3 linked regions of the Desulfocurvus vexinensis DSM 17965 genome follow. The protein of the gene in region 1 interacts with the protein of each later gene in a pairwise test. Links are inferred from orthologs where the notes say so. Each region holds a gene or a part of one and is shown in the gene's direction. Other genes may lie near its edges.

What was found.
Region 2: the proteins of ndk (region 1) and G495_RS0105215 interact in binary tests that used the Escherichia coli proteins (3 or more experiments, as listed by UniProt). The link is inferred for Desulfocurvus vexinensis DSM 17965 from one-to-one orthologs.
Region 3: the proteins of ndk (region 1) and G495_RS0107110 interact in binary tests that used the Escherichia coli proteins (3 or more experiments, as listed by UniProt). The link is inferred for Desulfocurvus vexinensis DSM 17965 from one-to-one orthologs.

What each region holds. Positions count from the first base shown.
Region 1 is NZ_JAEX01000002.1:241,031-247,251, reverse strand. What follows is about bases 3,446-6,177. They hold ndk (nucleoside-diphosphate kinase), read left to right. Parts: upstream 3,446-4,466; coding sequence 4,467-4,889; downstream 4,890-6,177. Other genes in these bases: G495_RS0104055 (helix-turn-helix transcriptional regulator), read left to right, coding at 5,950-6,177; proC (pyrroline-5-carboxylate reductase), read left to right, coding at 4,897-5,688; G495_RS0104070 (ABC transporter ATP-binding protein), read left to right, coding at 3,609-4,403; G495_RS0104075 (ABC transporter permease), read left to right, coding at 3,446-3,615. Outside these bases: G495_RS0104090 (S41 family peptidase), read left to right, coding at 1-209; G495_RS17565 (divergent polysaccharide deacetylase family protein), read left to right, coding at 247-1,629; G495_RS0104080 (ABC transporter substrate-binding protein), read left to right, coding at 1,647-2,615; more of G495_RS0104075, read left to right, coding at 2,728-3,445; more of G495_RS0104055, read left to right, coding at 6,178-6,221. UniProt on the Escherichia coli protein: Major role in the synthesis of nucleoside triphosphates other than ATP. The ATP gamma phosphate is transferred to the NDP beta phosphate via a ping-pong mechanism, using a phosphorylated active-site intermediate.
Region 2 is NZ_JAEX01000002.1:494,056-500,530, forward strand. The notes cover bases 1,173-4,158. They hold G495_RS0105215 (uracil-DNA glycosylase), read left to right. Parts: upstream 1,173-2,327; coding sequence 2,328-2,990; downstream 2,991-4,158. Other genes in these bases: G495_RS0105210 (PEP/pyruvate-binding domain-containing protein), read left to right, coding at 1,173-2,246; G495_RS0105220 (GNAT family N-acetyltransferase), read left to right, coding at 3,004-3,498; G495_RS0105225 (M23 family metallopeptidase), read right to left, coding at 3,765-4,158. Also shown: more of G495_RS0105210, read left to right, coding at 1-1,172; more of G495_RS0105225, read right to left, coding at 4,159-5,069; G495_RS0105230 (hydrogenase small subunit), read left to right, coding at 5,597-6,475. UniProt on the Escherichia coli protein: Excises uracil residues from the DNA which can arise as a result of misincorporation of dUMP residues by DNA polymerase or due to deamination of cytosine.
Region 3 is NZ_JAEX01000006.1:18,090-24,403, forward strand. What follows is about bases 1,725-4,549. They hold G495_RS0107110 (5-formyltetrahydrofolate cyclo-ligase), read left to right. Parts: upstream 1,725-2,737; coding sequence 2,738-3,361; downstream 3,362-4,549. Other genes in these bases: G495_RS0107100 (exodeoxyribonuclease III), read right to left, coding at 1,725-1,961; G495_RS0107105 (metallophosphoesterase), read right to left, coding at 1,971-2,636; G495_RS0107115 (purine nucleoside phosphorylase YfiH/LACC1 family protein), read left to right, coding at 3,340-4,089; G495_RS0107120 (sigma-54-dependent transcriptional regulator), read right to left, coding at 4,263-4,549. Outside these bases: G495_RS0107090 (gamma-glutamylcyclotransferase family protein), read right to left, coding at 186-602; G495_RS0107095 (hypothetical protein), read right to left, coding at 599-1,189; more of G495_RS0107100, read right to left, coding at 1,191-1,724; more of G495_RS0107120, read right to left, coding at 4,550-5,648; G495_RS0107125 (HD domain-containing phosphohydrolase), read right to left, coding at 5,739-6,314. UniProt on the Escherichia coli protein: Involved in the removal of 5-formyltetrahydrofolate.

The sequences.
Region 1 (6,221 bases):
CCGGCGAAGCCCAGGGCAACGGCCCCGTGATGCGCGAAAAGGACATGCGCGGGCACATCGAGGTCGGCGGGACCGACAAGCCCAGGCATGGCCAGGCCGAGCTCACCGACGAGGTGCGCCTGCGCCTGGAGCGCGACAACCAGCTGCGCATGGCCCTGCAGTTCGTGAAGAAGCTGCCCGACATGGGCCTCATCGGCGCGGGCAAGTAGGCCCGCGCCCAGGGCCGGGCCAGGACGCCACACGCCCATGAGCGACGACACCAGCGACACCCGCCCCGAGGGCGCCCGGCCGGGCGCCCCCGGCGAGGCGCCCGGCGGCGCGGCCCCCGCAGCCGCCCCCGGCGCCCCCGGCAGCAGGAGCGCGGCCAGGGCCGCCCTGCGCCGCGTTCCGGCCTGGGCCTGGGCCGCCGGAGGGCTGGCCGTGGCCGTGCTCGTGGGCATGCTGGCCGCTGCCGCCCTGCGCCCGGCGCCGCCAGCGGACCCGGCGCCCCTCCCGGACCCGCAGGCCGCCGCCCCCGCCCTGCCCGCGCCCGGGGCCGGGGCCGAGGCTCCCGCACTGCCCCCCGCCGCCCAGCCCGGGGCCGACGCCCCCGCCCTGCCCTACGAGGAGCCCCAGGACCCGGGCCTGGAGCGGACCATCCGCCAGATCGACTTTGCCCTGCTGGAGACCCTGCTCTTCACCGGCTACGACCCGCACGCCATGACCATCCGCGAGACGCGCCTGGAGACCCGGGGCGAGGACCGCTACCACTTCCAGGTGGTGGACATCGAACTGGAAAACGGCCCGGAGCGCTTCGTGGACATCCTGGCCCGCTCGCTGGCCAAGTGGGCTCCCGAGGCGGCCCTGGCCTCCGGCGGGCAGGGCAGCTACACCGTCGCCGTGGCCGGGGTGCCGACCCATGTGCTGGAGTTCGCCACCCCCGCGCCCGCGCCGGGCCCGGCCGAGCCCCGGCCCGCGCGCCGGGGCGGGCTGCTGGCCATCGTCATCGACGACATGGGCCAGGACCTGCGCTACGCCCGCGAGCTGGCGGCCCTGCCCTTCCCGGTGACCTTCTCGGTGCTGCCCGGCACGCCGCACAACCGCGAGGTGGCGGCCCTGGCCGCGCGCTCCGGGCGCGAGCTGCTGCTGCACCTGCCCATGGAGCCCAAGGGCTGGCCGGGCATCAACCCCGGCCCGGGCGCGCTGTTCACCTTCATGGTGCCCGACGAGATGCGCCGCGTGCTGGCCGCCGACCTGGCCGAGATTCCCGGGGCCGTGGGCGTGAACAACCACATGGGCTCGCGCTTTACCAGTGACGCCGACGGCATGGCCGTGGTACTCGACGAACTCAGGGCCCGGGGGCTGTTCTTCCTGGACAGCCTGACCGCCCAGGGCAGCACCGCCGTGCGCCTGGCCCGCGAGATGGGCCTGCCGGTCTACCGGCGCAGCGTCTTTTTGGACAACGTGCGCGACGTGGGGGCCATCACCCGCCAGATGGAAAAGGCCGCCCGCTCCGCCGCCGCCACCGGGCAGGCCGTGGCCATCGGCCACCCCTATCCGGAAACCCTGGAAGCCCTGAAGCAATGGGCCCGGCGCGAAGGCCGCACGGAGACCATCGTGCACCTCAAGGAACTCAAACCGCTCAACTGACCAAGGGAGAATCCGCCATGAAACGCCTGTCCATTCTCACCGTGCTGGCGCTCGCGGCCTGCCTGACGGCAACCGCCGCCTGGGCCAAAACCTACACCGTGTCCGTGAACCAGTTCGTGGAGCACCCCGCCCTGGACGCCGTGCTCAAGGGCCTGCAGGACAGCCTCAAGGAGCAGGGCTTCGAGGTCAAATACAACGTCCACAACGCCCAGGCCAACATGGCCACCGCCAACCAGATCGCCCAGGCCATCGCCGGCGAGAAGCCCGACATGGTGGTGGCCATCGCCACGCCCAGCGCCCAGGCCTGCGCCCAGATCATCAAGAAGGCCCCGCACATGGCCCAGGTGCCGCTGCTCTTCTCGGCGGTGACCGACCCCAAGGGCGCCGGGCTGGTGGATGACCTCCAGGCCCCGGGCGCCAACATCTCCGGCGTGTCGGACATGACCCCCGTGGACCGGCACCTGGAAATGATCATGGAGATCATGCCCGGCCTGACCGACCTGGGCGTGGTCTACAACTCCGGCGAGGCCAACTCCAAGACCCTGGTGGGCATGCTGCGCGAGGCCTGCCAGGCCAAGGGCGTGACCCTGCACGAGGCCTCCGTGGCCAAGACCGCCGACGCCTACCAGGCCACCAAGAGCCTGGCCGGGCGCGCCCAGGCCGTCTACGTGCCGACCGACAACACCGTCATCGCGGCCCTGGAATCCCTGGTCAAGGTCTGCGAGCAGAACAAGATGCCCCTGTTCGCCGCCGATGTGGACTCCGTGCCCCGCGGCGCCGTGGCGGCCCTGGGCTTCGACTACTACCTGCACGGCAAGCAGACCGGCGCCATGGCCGGGCGCATCTTCGGCGGCGCCGCCGTGGCCGAAACGCCCGTGGAGTTCCAGCAGGGCATGAGCCTGCACCTGAACCTGCCCGCCGCCGCCGCCCAGGGCGCGAACATCCCCGAGGCCGTGCGCGCCAAGGCGGACAAGGTCGTGGAATAAGGGGCCCCTTGCACTTGGCCGCAATACACGGTAAGGGCGCGGCCTGGCCGCGCCCTGCCTTTTTTCCGGCCCCGGCGCCCCCAAGCACCCTTTTGCAACCGGATTACGCCCCATGAGCCTTTTCGCCCTTCTGGGAGCCCTGGAGCAGGGCCTCGTCTACGGGATCATGGTCCTGGGGGTCTACCTGACCTTCCGGATCCTCGACTTCCCGGACCTGACCGTGGACGGCAGCCTGCCCCTGGGCGCCGCCGTGTCCGCCGTGTGCATCACCAGCGGCATGCACCCCGCCCTGTCGCTGCTGGCGGCCATGGGCGCGGGTTTCGTGGCGGGCATGGTCACCGGGCTGCTCAACACCAAGCTGGGCATCCTGCACCTTCTGGCCTCCATCCTGACCATGACCGCCCTGTATTCCATCAACATCCGCATCATGGGCGGGCCCAACGTCTCGCTGCTGGGCGTGGACACGGTGCTCGACCCGCTCATGCGCGCGGGCCTGCCCGGCTACTACGCCTCGCCGCTGCTCTTCGCCGCCCTGGCCGGGGCCGTGGTCCTGGCGCTGATCTGGTTCCTGTACACCGAGCTGGGCCAGGCCATGCTGGCCACCGGCGACAACCGCCAGATGATCACCAGCCAGGGTGTGGACACGCACAAGGTCATCATCTTCGGGGTCGGCCTGTCCAACGCGCTGGTGGCCCTGGCGGGCGGGCTCATCGCCCAGAACCAGGGCGCGGCGGACGTGAACATGGGCGTGGGCACCATCGTGGCCGGGCTGGCCTCGGTCATCGTGGGCGAGACGGTGTTTGGCAACCGCTCCCTGCCCCGGGCCGTGGTGGCGGCCATCGTCGGCTCCATCATCTACCGCGTGGCCATCGCCCTGGCCCTGGGCCTGAAGGTCGGCTCCTTCACCTTCACCCCCAGCGACCTAAACCTGATCACCGCGCTGCTGGTGGTCGTGGCCCTCACGGCGCCCAGGCTCAAGAAGAGGCTGCGCAAATGCTAGAACTCTCCGGCCTGACGCTGTATTTCCACAAGGGCAGCATCAACGAGGTCCGCGCGCTGTCGGGGGTGGACCTGACCGTCCACGAGGGCGATTTCATCACCGTCATCGGCTCCAACGGCGCGGGCAAGTCCACGCTTTTGAGCGCCCTGGCGGGCACCTACGCGCCCCACGGCGGCAGCGTGACCATGCGCGGGCAGGACATCACCCGCTGGCCCGAGCACAGGCGCGCCCGCTTCATGGGCCGCGTGTTCCAGGACCCCCTGCGCGGCACCTGCGCCAGCCTGTCCATCGCCCAGAACATGGCCCTGGCCCTGCGCCGGGGCAAATGGCGCGGGCTGTCGCGCGGGGTCACCGCCGCCGACCGCGCGCTGTTCGCCACCGAGGTCAAGAAGATCGGCCTGGGCCTGGAGTCGCGCCTGGACGACCGCATCGGCCTGCTTTCCGGCGGCCAGCGCCAGGCCCTGACCCTGCTCATGGCCACCATGGTCCGCCCCGACCTGCTGCTGCTGGACGAGCACACCGCCGCCCTGGACCCCAAGACCGCCAACCAGACCCTGCTGCTCACCGAGCATCTGGTGACCTCGCAGAACCTGACCACCCTCATGGTCACCCACAACATGAACCAGGCCATCAAGCTCGGCAACCGCCTGATCATGCTGCACCAGGGCGAGATCATTCTGGATATTTCCGGCGAGGCCAAGGCCGAGCTCACGGTCAACGACCTGCTGGCCCAGTTCTACAAGGTCAAGGGCGAGGAATTCAGTTCCGACAAGATGCTGCTCACGTAATCCCCGGCGGCCCGGTTCTTCCCTCCGGGCCGCCGTTTTCCGCAACCAACACTGGAGGATACAATGGCTCTGGAACGCACCTTTTCCATCATCAAGCCCAACGCCGTGGCCAAGAACAAGGTCGGCGCCATCCTGGCCATGATCGAGGCCGCCGGCCTGAAGATCGTGGGCACGCGCATGATCCACCTGACCCGCGCCCAGGCCGAAGGCTTCTACGCCGTGCACCGTGAGCGGCCCTTCTTCGGCTCGCTGTGCGACTTCATGTGCTCGGGCCCGGTGGTGGTCTCCGTGCTCGAAGGCGAGAACGCCGTGGCGCGCTACCGCGAGATCATGGGCGCCACCAACCCGGCCAACGCCGCCGAGGGCACCATCCGCAAGCTCTACGCCGACGACATCGAGGCCAACGCCGTGCACGGCTCCGACGGCCCCGACACCGCCGCCGTGGAAATCGCCTACTTCTTCAACGCGCTGCAACTGGTGAGGTAAGACGACCATGACCTGCATCGGCTTCATCGGCGTGGGCAACATGGGCAGCGCCATCATCCGCGGCCTGGCCCCGCGCGGCGACGTGACCCTGATGGGCTACGACCTGAACTCCGCGAGCCTTGCGGCCCTGGCCCCCGTGGGCCTGCGCGCCGCCGCCTCGCCCCGGGAGCTGGCCGAGGGCTGCGACATCGTCCTGCTGGCCGTGAAGCCGCACCAGGTCAAGGCCGTGCTGGAGGAGATCGGCCCGGCCCTGAACCCGGGGCGCACCGTGCTGTCCATCGCGGCGGGCGTGACCATGAAGAAGCTCGTCAAATGGGCCGACCCGGCCCCGGTGGTCCGAGTGATGCCCAACACCCCGGCCATGGTCGGCGCCGGGGTCTTCGCCCTGTGCCTGGAGGACGACCGCCTGGGCCAGGAGCGCAAGGACTTCCTGGTGGCCCTCTTCCAGGGCCTGGGCCAGGTCCATGTGCTGCCCGAAAAGCTCTTCGACGCCTTCACGGCGGTGGCGGGCTCGGGCCCGGCCTACGTGTTCTACTTCATGGAGGCCGTCATCGAGGCGGGCGTGACCCTGGGGCTCACGCGCCAGCAGGCCACCGAGATGGTCCAGGGCCTGTTCACGGGCTCGGCCAAGCTGGCCGCCGAGTCCGGCCAGCACGTCAGCGTGCTGCGCGAAATGGTCTGCTCCCCGGCGGGCACGACCATCGCAGCCCTGAACGCCTTCGACAAGAAGGCCGTGCGCGCCGCCATCGTCAAGGGCGTGCTCAAGTCCGCCAAGCGCAGCCAGGAGCTGGGCGACTAGCCCGGCGCAGGCGAAGCGAGAAAACCAGGGCCCGGTCCGCGTTTGCGGGCCGGGCCTTTTTGCGCGGGGCGCGGGCGCGGCTGGGCGTTGCGCCCTGCGTGGCGGTTTCCGGACGCCAGCCGTTTGCGCGACTGTGGGCTGCGCGGGCGCGGGCTGGGCGGGCAACGCGGCGGGCGCGCTGCTGCGCATGACAACAATTTGCAAACTTTAATTTGCATTATCATTAACAATGCAATATAAACATTGCAAATGGAGGACACCGTGAAGGGCTACGACACCATCCCGGACACCGTACTCCGGCGGCTCAAGCAGGTTGGCGAGAACATCCGGGTCGCCCGCCTCAACCGGAATTACACCGCCGAAAAGCTCGCCGCGCTGGCCGGGACGAACCGGGAAACCCTGCGCCGCATCGAGAACGGCCACCCGGGCGTGGGCATCGGGTATGTGGCGAGCGTGCTGTGGGCCTTGCAGCTCGACGAGGACCTGGGGCTGATCGCCGCGCCGGACCGGGACGCCCTGGGCCTGACGCTGGC
Region 2 (6,475 bases), 250 kb from region 1 along the record:
CCAACACCATCTTCATGCGCCGCCTGGAAGTGGACCCCAAGGCCCTGGCCCGGGCCGAGGTCATCATCGAGGGCAACGGCGCCTCGCGCGGGGCGGGGCAGGGCACGGTGCGCTTTTTGCGCTCGGCCCTGGAGCTGAACAAGATCAACAAGGGTGACATCCTGGCCGCCGAGCGCACCGACCCCGACATGGTGCCCGGCATGCGCATCGCCTCGGCCATCCTGGCCGACGTGGGCGGCGACACCTCCCACGCGGCCATCACCTCGCGTGAGCTGGGCATCCCGGCGGTCATCGGCATCCAGCGCGCCGAGATCCTGCGCAGCCTGGACGGCCAGGAGGTCACGGTGGACGGCTCGCGCGGCAAGGTCTACCGCGGCTGCCTGCCGCTGATGGAAGTCGGCGGCGAGATCGACACCGCGGCCCTGCCGGCCACCAAGACCAAGGTCGGCCTGATCCTGGCCGACGTGGGCCAGTCGCTGTTCCTGTCGCGCCTGCGCCAGGTGCCGGACTTCGAAGTCGGCCTGCTGCGCGCCGAGTTCATGCTCGGCAACATCGCCGTGCATCCCCTGGCCCTGGAGGCCTACGACAACCGCAAGCTCGAGGTGCTGGTCAACCGCAAGCTGCGCCAGCTCGACGCCGAGCTGACCAAGATCCTGCGCGAGCACCTGGCCACGGGCATCCAGACCCTGGACCTCAAGCTGCGCGAGTACGTGGCCGTGGTCAGCGGCCTGGGCAACGAGATCGCCGGGCTCACCGAGCGCGAGGGCGCCCGGGGCGGCACCGACGAGGTGCTGGCCATCCACCGCCGCCTGCGCGAACTGGACAAGAAGCTCGACGGCCACCTGGAGCTGGCCACCCAGCGCCTGGAAGTGCTCAAGACCTCCGAGGACCTGGAAGCCCACGTGGCCGTGATCATGGGCTACACCGAGATCCTCGAGGCCCCGGGCACCGACCCCGAGGTGGACAAGCGCCGCCAGGACGCCCTGGAGGCCGTGCAGGCCCATTGCGCCAAGGTCCAGGACGAGCCCATGGTCCAGGACGTGCTGGAGCGCATCAGCCGCCTGCGGACCGAGGTCGCCCGCCAGGTGGGCCTGGAAAAGGAGATCGAGGACGTGCGCACCCTGCCCGGGAAGATCCGCGAGCTGATCCGCTCGCGCGGCTTCCGCAACGGCAAGGAGCACTACGTGCAGACCCTGGCCCAGAGCCTGGCCCTGTTCGCCATGGCCTTCCACGGGCGCGACATCGTCTACCGGACCACGGACTACAAGTCCAACGAGTACCGCAACCTGCTGGGCGGCAACCTCTTCGAGGCCCACGAGGACAACCCCATGATCGGCTACCGGGGCGTGTCGCGCAATCTCCACGACTGGGAGATCGAGGCCTTCAAGCTGGCGCGCGGCGTGTTCGGCGGCAAGAACCTCCAGATGATGCTGCCCTTCGTGCGCACCCTGGAGGAGGCCCGCAGCATGAAGCGCTACCTGGAGCAGGTCCACAAGCTCAGGAGCGGCAAGGACGGGCTGAAGCTCATCCTCATGAGCGAGATTCCGGCCAACGCCATCCTGGCCAAGCAGTTCATTCAGGAGTTCGACGGCTTCTCCATCGGCTCCAACGACATGACCCAGATGGTGCTGGCCACCGACCGCGACAACTCGCGCCTCCAGCACATCTACGACGAGGAGGACCCGGCGGTGGTCTGGGCCATCCTGGTGACCATCTTCACCGGCCAGAAGTTCGGCAAGAAAGTCGGCTTCTGCGGCCAGGGCGTGTCCAACAGCCTGGTCATCCGCGGGCTGGTGGCCATCGCGGGCATCGTTTCGGCCTCGGTGGTGCCCGACACCTACCACCAGACCAAGCTGGACATGGCCGCCGTCGAGGCCCTGGGCATCCCGGCCTCGCGCCTGGGGGCCTGGATCAAGGAGCAGCACCTGAACCGGCTGGTCAAGCTCATCGAAGATCACAAGTACGGGCATATCCTCAAGAAGTACAAGACCTCCGCCGACTTCATGGAGTGGTACGAGGGCGAACTGGCGCGCTTTGCCGTGCAGCTGCGCGACAACCTCGACGCCGACAAGGAGGAGTTCTACCGCCAGGAGCTGGAGCGCTTCCGCTCCCTGTTCCACAAGCCGGTGATCTACGCCGACTGGGACTGGGAGGCCACCGTGGCCGACGCCCTGCACCAGGCCGGGTTCAAGGACTTCGACGAGCAGGCCCGGGCCCTGGAGGCCCAGCGCCAGAAGAAGCTGTAGTCCGGGCCCCGGCCCGATGCGAACACCCGAGCCCCCTGCGGACATTCCCGGGGGGCTCGTTTTTCCGCCGCAGGAGCCGCCATGTCCCGTTCCGATCCGCTGCGCCGGTGGCGCCGCCATGTGCCCGAGCTGGCCGGGGGCCTGGCCGAGGAGCTGCTGGCGCGCGTGGACGCCCTGCGCGCCCGGGGCGAGGTCTGCCCGCCCCGGGGCCGGGAACTGCGCGCCCTGGAGCTGACCCCGTTTTCCGCCGTGCGCGTGGTCATCCTGGGGCAGGACCCGTACCACGGCCCCGGCCAGGCCCACGGACTGGCCTTCTCGGTGCCCGCAGGGGTCAAGCCCCCGCCCTCGCTGCGCAATATCTTCAAGGAGCTGGGCGCGCCGCCGGACATGAGCCCGGACCTGACGCCCTGGGCCGGGCAGGGCGTTTTGCTGCTCAACGCGGTGCTGACGGTGGACGCCGGGCGGGCCGGGTCCCACGCCGGGCTGGGCTGGCAGGCGCTGACCGACGCCGTGGTCCGGGCCCTGGCCCAGGGCCGCGAGGGGCTGGTCTTCCTGCTGTGGGGCGCCCAGGCCCGGGCCAAGGCCGCCCTGGTGGACCCTGCGCGGCACCTGGTCCTGGAGGCGGCCCATCCGTCGCCCTTGTCGGCCCATCGCGGCTTTCTGGGCTGCGGCCATTTCACCCGGGCCAACCAGTGGCTCGCCGCGCGCGGGCAGGCGCCCGTGCGCTGGATCACCCCGTCGTAGGGAGCGTCGCCCCGTGTCCGGTTTCACCATCCGCCGCGTCCGCCCGCAGGACCTGGACGCCTGCCACGCCCTGGAAGCCTGCTGCTTCCCGCCCGCCGAGGCCGCCTCGCGGGAGAGCATCGCCACGCGCATCGCGCGCTTTCCCGAGGCCTTCCTGGTGGCCGAGGCGGGCGGGGCCGTGGTCGGCCACGTCAACTGCGGCGCCACGCGCAAGGACGACATCACCGACGAGGCCTTCAAGGCCCTGGTGGGCCACGACCCCGCCGGGCCCAACCTGGTGGTCTTTTCCCTGGCCACGGCCCCGGACTGGCGCGGGCGCGGCGTGGCGGCGGCGCTCATGGCGCGGCTGGTGGCCGAGGCCCGGGCCCGGGGGCGGGGCAGGGTGCTGCTGCTTTGCAAGGAGCACTTGAAGGATTTCTACCGTGGCCTGGGCTTTGCCGACGGCGGGCCCTCGGCCTCGGCCCACGGCGGGGCCGCCTGGCGCGAGATGCGCCTGGACCTGGGCTGAGCGGCGCGGGGCGGGGCCTGCCGGGCGCTGGCGCGCGCATCAGCGCCCGGCCCGCGCCGGGAGTCAGCGGCGCCTGCCTGCCCGGGAACCAGCCCGGCCTTGTTGGCGTGCAGCGCGCCGCGCCCGGTTTCGCCCCTGATGATGGCGGGGGGGCACCCCGCCTTTTTGGGGCGCGCAACGCGAAGCGCCCCGGAACCTTGCGGTTCCGGGGCGCTTTTCCGTTGTCGGCCGGGGTCCGGGTCGTGCCCGGCCCGTGGGCGCGGGGGCTACTCGGTGTGGCCCACGCGGTCGGCGACGTTGTTCTTGATCCAGCTGGGGTCCCACCACTCGATGGGGTTCACGGCCACGCCGGAGACGTAGACGCCGTAGTGCAGGTGGTCGCCGCCCGCAAGGCCGGTGGCGCCGGTGCGCCCGATGATCTGGCCCCGGGCCACGGTGGCCCCGGGCTCCACGTCGATCTGCGACAGGTGGGAGTAGATGGTCATCAGCCCCAGGCCGTGGTCGATCATGATGTTCTCGCCGTAGATGCCGTGGAAGCCCGTGCGCACCACCACGCCCGCGTTGGCCGCAGGCACCGGGGCGGCCTGGAGCGAGGCCAGGTCCACGCCCAGGTGGGTCTGGTTGTCCACCGTCTCGCCCTTGTAGCGGTAGGTGCGGGCGTCGGCGAACCCGGCCCGGGGGGCGGAGTTGGGCAGGCGCAGGAACTCGCCGCGCCACAGGGGCTCGGAGACGCTGGTCTGGCCCAGCTCCAGGATGGCCGCGTCGTCGCGCGCGCGCATCTCGGTGTTGACCTTGAGGTAGATCTCCAGGGGCGTGCTGGCCTCGGGGTAGTCGGCCTCGTACTGGGGCATCTTGGCGTCCAGGAAGCTGTCGGGAATCTCCAGTACGTCGGCGCGGAAGGTGCGGTCGTTGACGTGGAAGGGGAAGGTCTGCTCGCGGCGGTTGCCGGCCAGGTCCTCGGCTTCCAGGCGCGGGGAGAACTCGGCGGGGGTCATGTTGTAGGGAAAGGCGAACAGGCAGGCGTAGTTGCCGCCGGGCAGGCGGTAGCCGGGGAAGAAATGCGGCCCCACGCGCACGCCGCTGCGCCGCACGTCCTCGTTGAGCGTGTAGGAAATGCAGCCCACGCCGCCCCGGGTCAGGTTGTGCTGCCCGGAGAGCACGGACACGTGCGGGGCCCGGGTGTCCATGGTCATGGAGAAGACCGTCTCGCCCGCGTTGCCCTTGCCCAGGTTGCGGATGGAGCCGTCCACCGCCGAGGCCACGATCTCGATGGGCCCTTCGGGAGCCTTGGTTTCGCCCAGGGTGAAGGTCAGGCTGGCGGAGGGCAGCTTGTCGAAGTCCTGCGAGGCGAGCACGGTGGAGCCCGAGGCCGTGCGCAGGGAGACGATGACCGCGCGCACGCCCGAGGGATCGGCGGCCTCCAGGGTGAACTCGGTGGCCTTGCCCACGGGGCCCGAGGCGGGGGTCAGGGTCAGGGCGGGGGGCTGGCCGTCGGACAGGAACAGCAGGGCGGCCCCGGCTGCCGCAGCGGCCAACAGGGCGACAAAAACGAAAGTGAGCATCTTCTGCATGGTCGGTCTGGTCCTCGGGATGGTGATTGGGTGTCGGGGGCGCGGCCCGGTGCGCTACCGGCGGCGTCCGTGGTTTGCTGGGGGTGCAGCGTACCCGTTTCGCGCCCGCATGCCAAGGGGCGCTTGTGCGCCGTGGGTGCGTGGCTGGCCGCCGCGTCCGGAGCAGGGGCGGACCGTGCGCGCCCGCCGCCTCCGGACGCACCGACGCAGGGGAGAAGGAGAATCATCGTCAAGCGTTCTGTGGGAACATTTTGATATTGCAGCGCTGCTGGTGATACGTATTTTTGCGTCAGTGCTACCATTCGGCATAACAATGCATCAAACATGTAAACCATTGGGAATATGCTCAAATCCTGGCTGAAAATTCTGGTTTTCGGTTGACGCCCTCCGGAAATTGTGGTGAAAATTCCTGCAAATTTCAGTTGACGAATGCAGTGATTCATAAACCCTCAACCAGGTTGGAAGGAAGGTTTGCCATATTGGCGGGCACGTGCCCACCGATTGTTTGGTAACTATGGAGGTGTCTTATGAAATGTTCTATTGGAAGCGGTAAGAATGATGTGATGAAGTCTCTGGAAGAGAAAGGGATCTCCCGCCGTGACTTCATGAAATTCTGCGCCGCTGTGTCCGCCGCCATGGCCGCGGATGCGACGTTCACCCCTGCCAAGGTCGCCGAGGCCCTGACCTCCGGCAGCCGTCCCCCGGTCGTGTGGCTGCACTTCGCCGAGTGCACCGGTTGCACCGAGTCCGTGCTGCGCACCACCGAGCCCGACATGGCCACCGTGCTGTTCGACGTGATCTCGCTGGACTACCACGAGACCCTCATGCAGTGCGCCGGTGAGGCCATCGAGAAAGCCCTGCACGACACCATCCACCACAACGAGGGCAAGTTCGTTCTGGTCCTGGAAGGTGGCATTCCCACCGCCGAGGGCGGTATCCACGGCAAGGTCGGCGGCAAGACCATGCTCTCCATCCTTGAGGAAGTGTACCCCAAGGCCGCCGCGACCATCTGCATCGGCACCTGCGCCGCTTACGGCGGCGTGCAGAAGGCCGCCCCGAACCCCACCGCGGCCAAGGGCTGCTCCGAGGCTCTCGGCGGCGCCACCATGGTCCAGGTTCCCGGCTGCCCGCCCAACCCCATCAGCTTCATCGGCACCGTGGTCTACTTCCTGACCAAGGGCATGCCCGAGCTGGACGACCTGGGCCGCCCGACCCTGTTCTACGGCGAGACCGTGCACGACAACTGCCCGCGCCTGCCGCACTTCGACGCCGGCGAGTTCGCGCCGTCCTTCGACTCCGAAGAGGCCAGAAAGGGCTACTGCCTGTACGACCTGGGCTGCAAGGGCCCGGACACCTACAACAACTGCCCCAAGGTGCTCTTCAACCAGGTCAGCTTCCCGATCCAG
Region 3 (6,314 bases), on another replicon or contig:
GCGCCTCCCGCAACGCGGACACACGCCCGAAGGCCCCTGCCCGGCGGCCTCCAGGGGGTCGCCCCCCAACGCCGGACAAAAGCCCCTGATTCTTGAACCCTGAATGACCGATTGTCAATTGTTGATGGCCATTCGCGCGCCACGGGGCGGCGCGGAAGGCGCCGGGAAGGGCGCGGGCGGCGGGCCTAGAGGACCACGTCGCGGAAGTCGCCCGAGGGGATGGGCTCCAGGTCGGCGGTGGGGTAGTTGAGCAGGTAGGCCTGACAGGCCAGGGGCGTGCCGTTGTCCAGGGTCACGTCCACCACGGCGCGGCGGTAGCGCGAGATATCCGGCTTGCCGGGGATGACGCCCTCGAATTCGTCCAGCAGCGGCCAGGCCCGCCCGGGGGCGGCCAGCCGCCAGACCTCGCCCAGCACGCGCTGGCCCGGGCCGTCGGCCTCGACCATGCCCGGGTACCAGCTCACGCGAAACAGCCGCCCGGCCACGCTGCCCCGGCCCAGCAGTTCGCCCATGGCCTCCAGCCGCTCGGCCCACGGCCCGCCCGCGCTGCGCATGAGGGTGCCGTAGGCGAAGAACAGGTCGTCAGGGGTGGGGGCGCTCATGGGCGATCGCCTCCTTCGCACCGCTTCATGGTCTCGACGACGCACGACTGCTTCTCGCTGAACCTGCGGCGGATCCACAGCGTGAAGCCCACTCCCGCAAGGCCCGACAGACCCAGGGCGAACTCCCCCAGGGAGACGAGCACCAGGAACACCAGCGCGGAAAACAGAAAGCTGGAACCGAAGACGGCCAGCCCCTCGAAGCTGAACAGGCCGCCGTGCTGGTCCCGGCCCCGGCGCAGGGAATCGATGCAGTGTTCATAGCGCGCCAGCAGCGCGCCCTGCGCGGCGCCCTGGCGGTGCAGGAAGGCCCCGATGGCGTACATGCGCAGCAAAAGCGTGCAAAGCATGAGGTCGCAGTAGGCGCAGACGAAGGGGATCAGGCACAGCACATAGTGGGCGGGCAGGGCCGCGCGCCCCCCGCCGCCGGGCGTGCCCGCGCCCTGGAAGCCCAGGCCCACGGCGCCCAGGGCGGCCACGAGCACGATCTTCCATTTGACCATGTCCAGGTGCCCGCGCTGGGTCTCGATGATCTCGTCGCGCAGCTTGTCCACCCCGACCGGGCCCCCCGGGCCGTCCGTGTCGCTCATCCTAGGCCTCCAGGTCCAGTTCCAGGCCCACGGGGCAATGGTCCGAGCCCAGGACCTCGGGCTCGATCCAGGCCCGCGTCACCTTGCCCCGCAGTTCCTCGCTGACGAAGAAATAGTCGATGCGCCACCCCGCGTTGCGCGCGCGGGCCCCGTAGCGGTAGGTCCACCACGAATAGTGGTCCGGCCCGGGCTCGAACAGGCGGAAGGTGTCCACATAGCCGTGGGCCACGAAGCGGTCCATCCAGGCGCGCTCCACGGGCAGGAAGCCCGAGGTGTTCTCGTTGGCCTTGGGGTTCTTGAGGTCGATTTCCTTGTGCGCGGTGTTGAAATCGCCGCAGACCACGATGGGCTTCTCTCGCCGCAAGGCCTCGCTGTGGGCCAGGAAGCAGTCGTAGTAGCCGAGCTTGAACTCCAGACGCTCGTCGCCCTGCTGGCCGTTGGGGAAGTAGATGGTGAAGAAGTGGAAGGACGGGTATTCCAGGTGGATGCAGCGGCCCTCGCCGTTGAAGCGCTCGTCGGGCAGGCCGGTGCGCACGGCCAGGGGCGCCACGCGGTACAGCGCCGCCGTACCCGAATAGCCCTTGCGCGTGCGGCAGGGGTTCCAGGCCACCTCGTAACCCGGGCGGCCCCGGTCGGCCTCGTCCAGCTGCTGCGGCTCGGCCTTGATTTCCTGCAGGCCGACCACATCGGCGCCGCTGGCGTCGAACCAGTTCCAGAAGCCTTTCTGGATCACGGCCCGCAGGCCGTTGACGTTCCACGAATAGAGTTTCATCCCGCCGCCTTACAGGGTGCGCAGTTTCACGGTCAGCGTCCGCCCGGCCAGGCCGATGACGGCGTAGCCGCCCTGGGCCAGCATCCCGGGGTTGACCACGGCGGTGCGGCCCACGAAGTCCAGGGCCCGCGACTCGTGGATATGCCCGGACAGGCACACGTCGGGCTGGACGCGCTCCACGAAGGCGCGCACGGCCCGGCTGCCCACGTGCCGCGCGCCCACCAGATCGGCCTTGGTGCCGTGGGGCGGATCGTGGGCCACCAGCAGCGTGGCGTCCCACTGCCCGGCCAGGGCCAGGGCCTGCTCCAGCAGCTCGCCCAGGCGCTCGTCGGGCACCTCGCTGGGCGTGCCGAAGGGCGTGGGGCTGGAACAGCCAACGCCCACGAGGCCCACCCCGGGCGCCAGTTCGCGGGCCTGGCCGTGGATGGACAGGCCTTCGTCCTCCAGCCAGCGGCCCACGGCGGCGGTGTCCATGTTGCCGATCTGGGCCAGGACCACAGGGTTGGCCCGGCGCACGGCGTCGATGACCCGGCGCGCCGCGTCCACCCCGCCGTGGGTGGTCAGGTCGCCGCTGACCACGACGCCTGCGGCCTCGGCCACGCCCGGAATGCGCGCGACGTTGCCCGGGTCGCCGTGGATATCGCCGATGCCGATCCAGTACTTGTCGTATTTCACGGTGCTCCCCCTCTTTTCCCTCGGCCCGGAAGCGGGTACAACCCAAGGGCGCCCGCAGCGGCCCCGGGCCGCGACGCACAACCCTAGCCCAAAAGCCCGCGATGGAAACCCCCCGACACACGGCCCCCGGCGGCCCCGGACCAGCCCGCAGCGCCCTGCGCGCGGCCCTGCTGGCCCAGCGCCGGGCCCTGCCCCGGGCCGAGGCCGCCGCGCGCTCGGCGCGGGTGCTGGCGCGGGTGCGGGCGCTGCCCGCCTGGGCCACGGCGCGCGAGGTGCTGGCCTACATGCCCGTGCAGGGCGAGGTGGACGTGGCCGCGCTGGTTGAGGAGCTGTGGGCGCGCGGGGCGCGGGTGCTGTTGCCGCGCTGCCGCCCCGGGGAGCCCGGAGCCATGGACGTGGCCTGCGCCACGGGCCTGGCCGACCTGTGCCCGGGGGCCTTTGGCATCGCCGAGCCCGACCCGCACGCCTGCCCGGCCCTGGACGCCCCCCGGCCCGACCTGGTGCTGGTGCCGGGGGTGGCCTTCGACCGGCGCGGCCAGCGCCTGGGCTTCGGGGGCGGGTTCTACGACCGTTTTCTGGCGGGGCTGGGGCGCCCGGGGCCGCTGCTGGCGGCGCCGTGCTTCGGCTTCCAGCTCGTGGCCGAGCTGCCTGCCGAGCCGTGGGACGTGCCCGTGGACGTGATCATCACCGAGGAGCAGACCCTGTGGACCCGAAACCGCGACTGATTCCCTTCGCCTTTCCCGGGCTGGACCGCGTGGGCTGCGCCTTCGGGGCGCGGGCCGCAGGCGCCTGCGGGCCCTACGGCGGCGGCAACATCTCCCTGGACGTGGGCGACGACCCCGGGGCCGTGCGCGCGTGGCGCCGGGCCATGCAGGGCGCCCTGGGCTTCGGCTCGTGGCAGGAGCTGCGCCAGGTCCACGGCACGCAGATGCTCTTCGACCCCGACCCCGGCGACATCGACGCTCCCGGCACCTTCGAGGCCGACGGGCTGGCCACCGCCGAGCCGGGCCGGGCCCTGGTCATCAAGACCGCCGACTGCCAGCCCATCCTGCTGGCCCACGAGAGCGGGGGCGTGGTGGCGGCGCTGCATGTGGGCTGGCGGGGCAACGCGGCGGAGTTCCCCCAACGCGGAGTGCGCGCCCTGTGCCGGGAATACGGCCTGGCGCCCGCCGAGCTGCTGGCCGTGCGCGGCCCGAGCCTGGGCCCGGCGGCCAGCGAATTCACCAACTTCGAGGCCGAGTTCGGCCCGGCCTTCGCGCCCTACCACGACCCCGCCACGCGCACCGTGGACCTCTGGCGCCTGACGCGCGACCAGCTCCTGGCCGCCGGGCTGCTGCCCGAGCGCATCCACGGCCTGGACCTGTGCACCCACGCCACGCCCGAGCTGTTCTTCTCCTACCGCCGCGAGCGCACCTGCGGCCGACAGGCCAGCGTGATCTGGATACGGAAGTAGCCGCCGGGCGGCGGCGCCCGCGCGGGCGCATGGCTGGCCTGCGCCGTCCCGCGCCTCTCCCAAAATACCCGTGGCCCCACAGGGGGCCACGGACTGCCCTGCCCGCAAAGGAACAGCAAGGAACTCTGCCGCTGGGGATCGACCACCCGTTCCCCGTCCCGCCGCCAACCTCCTCACCCCGTCTGGATGCCGTAGGCCTTGAGTTTGCGGTAGAGGTAGGTGCGTTCCAGGCCGATGGATTCGGCGAGGCGGCTGACGCTGCCTTCGAACTCTTCGAGCTTGCGGCGCAGGAATTCGGCTTCGAACTCCTGGCGCGCGGCCTTGAAGTCCACGGCGCCGGAGGGGATGGGCAGGTCGTGCGGCGGGGCGCCGGGGGCCGGGGCCGGGCGCGCGGCGAGGATTTCGGCGGGCAGGTCCTCGGGGCCGACCTCGGCCCCGGAGTGCAGGATGAGCATGCGCTCCACGAAATTCTTGAGCTCGCGCACATTGCCCGGCCAGGGGTAGGCGCACAGCACGCGCAGCGCGTCGTCGGTGAAGGCCAGCTCGCGGAAGCCCTGGGTGCGCGTCAGGCGGTCCAGGAAATCCCGGATGAGCAGGGGGATGTCCTCGCCGCGCTCGCGCAGCGGCGGCACCACCAGCGGGAAGACCTTGAGCCGGTAGTACAAATCCTCGCGGAAGCGCCCCTCGCGGATTTCCTCCATCAGGTCCTTGTTGGTGGCGGCGATGACGCGCACGTCCACGGTGATGGTCCTGCGCCCGCCCACGTGCTCGAACTTCTGCTCCTGGAGGATGCGCAGGATCTTGGCCTGAGTTTTCAGGCTCATGTCGCCGATCTCGTCCAGGAACAGCGTGCCCCCGTCGGCCAGCTCGAACTTGCCCTGCCGCGAGGCCTCGGCCCCGGTGAAGGCGCCCTTCTCGTGGCCGAACAGCTCGCTCTCGATGAGTTCCTCGGGGATGGCCGCGCAGTTCACGGCGACCATGGGCCGCGCCCCGCGCCGCGACTGGGCGTGGATCATGCGGGCCACGATCTCCTTGCCCGTGCCGTTCTCGCCGGTGATGAGCACCCAGGCCTCGGTGGGCGCCACCTGGGCGATGTGCTGGCGCAGGGAGGCCACCGCCGCCGAGCGCCCGGTGAGGGTGCGGATCTGCTCCGAGCCCAGGCGCAGGCGCAGCTCCTGGTTCTCGCGCTGGATGGTGTTGAATTCCAGCGCCTTGTTCACGCACAGGATGACTTTTTCCAGGGACAGGGGCTTCTCGATGAAGTCGAAGGCGCCCTTCTTGATGGCCGCCACGGCGGTCTCGATGTTGCCGTGGCCGGAGATCATGATCACCGGCAGGTCGGGCAGCCGCGAGCGCAGGGTGTCCAGCACCTCCAGCCCGTCGATGCCCGTGAGCCAGATGTCGAGCAGCACCAGGTCGGGCGCACGCTCGTCCACCAGCCGCAGGGCCGCCTCGCCGCTTTCGGCCTCGTGGACCTCGTGGCCCTCGTCCTCGAGGATGCCGCGCAGCGAGAAGCGGATGTCCTGTTCGTCGTCAACTACGAGAATCCTGGCCGGCACCCTGCCCTCCCCTGGCTGGCGGTTGGCCGGACCCCCACGGCCCGGCCTCCTGTGCATACCCGCAAAAACCCGGGCAGGGCAAGGCCGGGGCTAGCCCTCGAAAGAGAACTCCCCGGCGGCGAACAGCTCCAGGCAGGCGTCCACCACGGCCTCGTCGTAGCGCGTGCCCCGGCCCTTGCGCACCTCGTCCAGGGCCAGTTCCAGGCCCAGGGCCGCGCGGTAGGGCCGATGGGAGCTCATGGCCTCCACCACGTCGGCCACGGCCAGCACGCGCGCCTCCAGGCACACGGCCTCGCCCGCCAGCCCATTGGGGTAGCCCGTGCCGTCCAGGCGCTCGTGGTGCTGGACCACGAAGTCCGCAATGGGCCAGGGGAAGGGCACCCCGCTCAGGATCTCGTAGCCCACCCCGGGGTGGGTCTGCATGAGCCCGAACTCCATGGCCGTAAGCCGCGCGGGCTTGGAGAGGATTTCGGCGGGGATGTAGATCTTGCCCAAGTCGTGCAGCAGCCCGGCCACGCGCACGCCCTCCAGGCGCTCGTCGGCCAGCCCCAGGCGCGCGGCGATGGCCACGGCCAGGCGCGCCACGCGCTGCTGGTGTCCGGCGGTGTAGGGGTCGCGCTTCTCCGAGGTCAGCACCAGGGCCTGCACCGTGGCCTCCACGGTCTG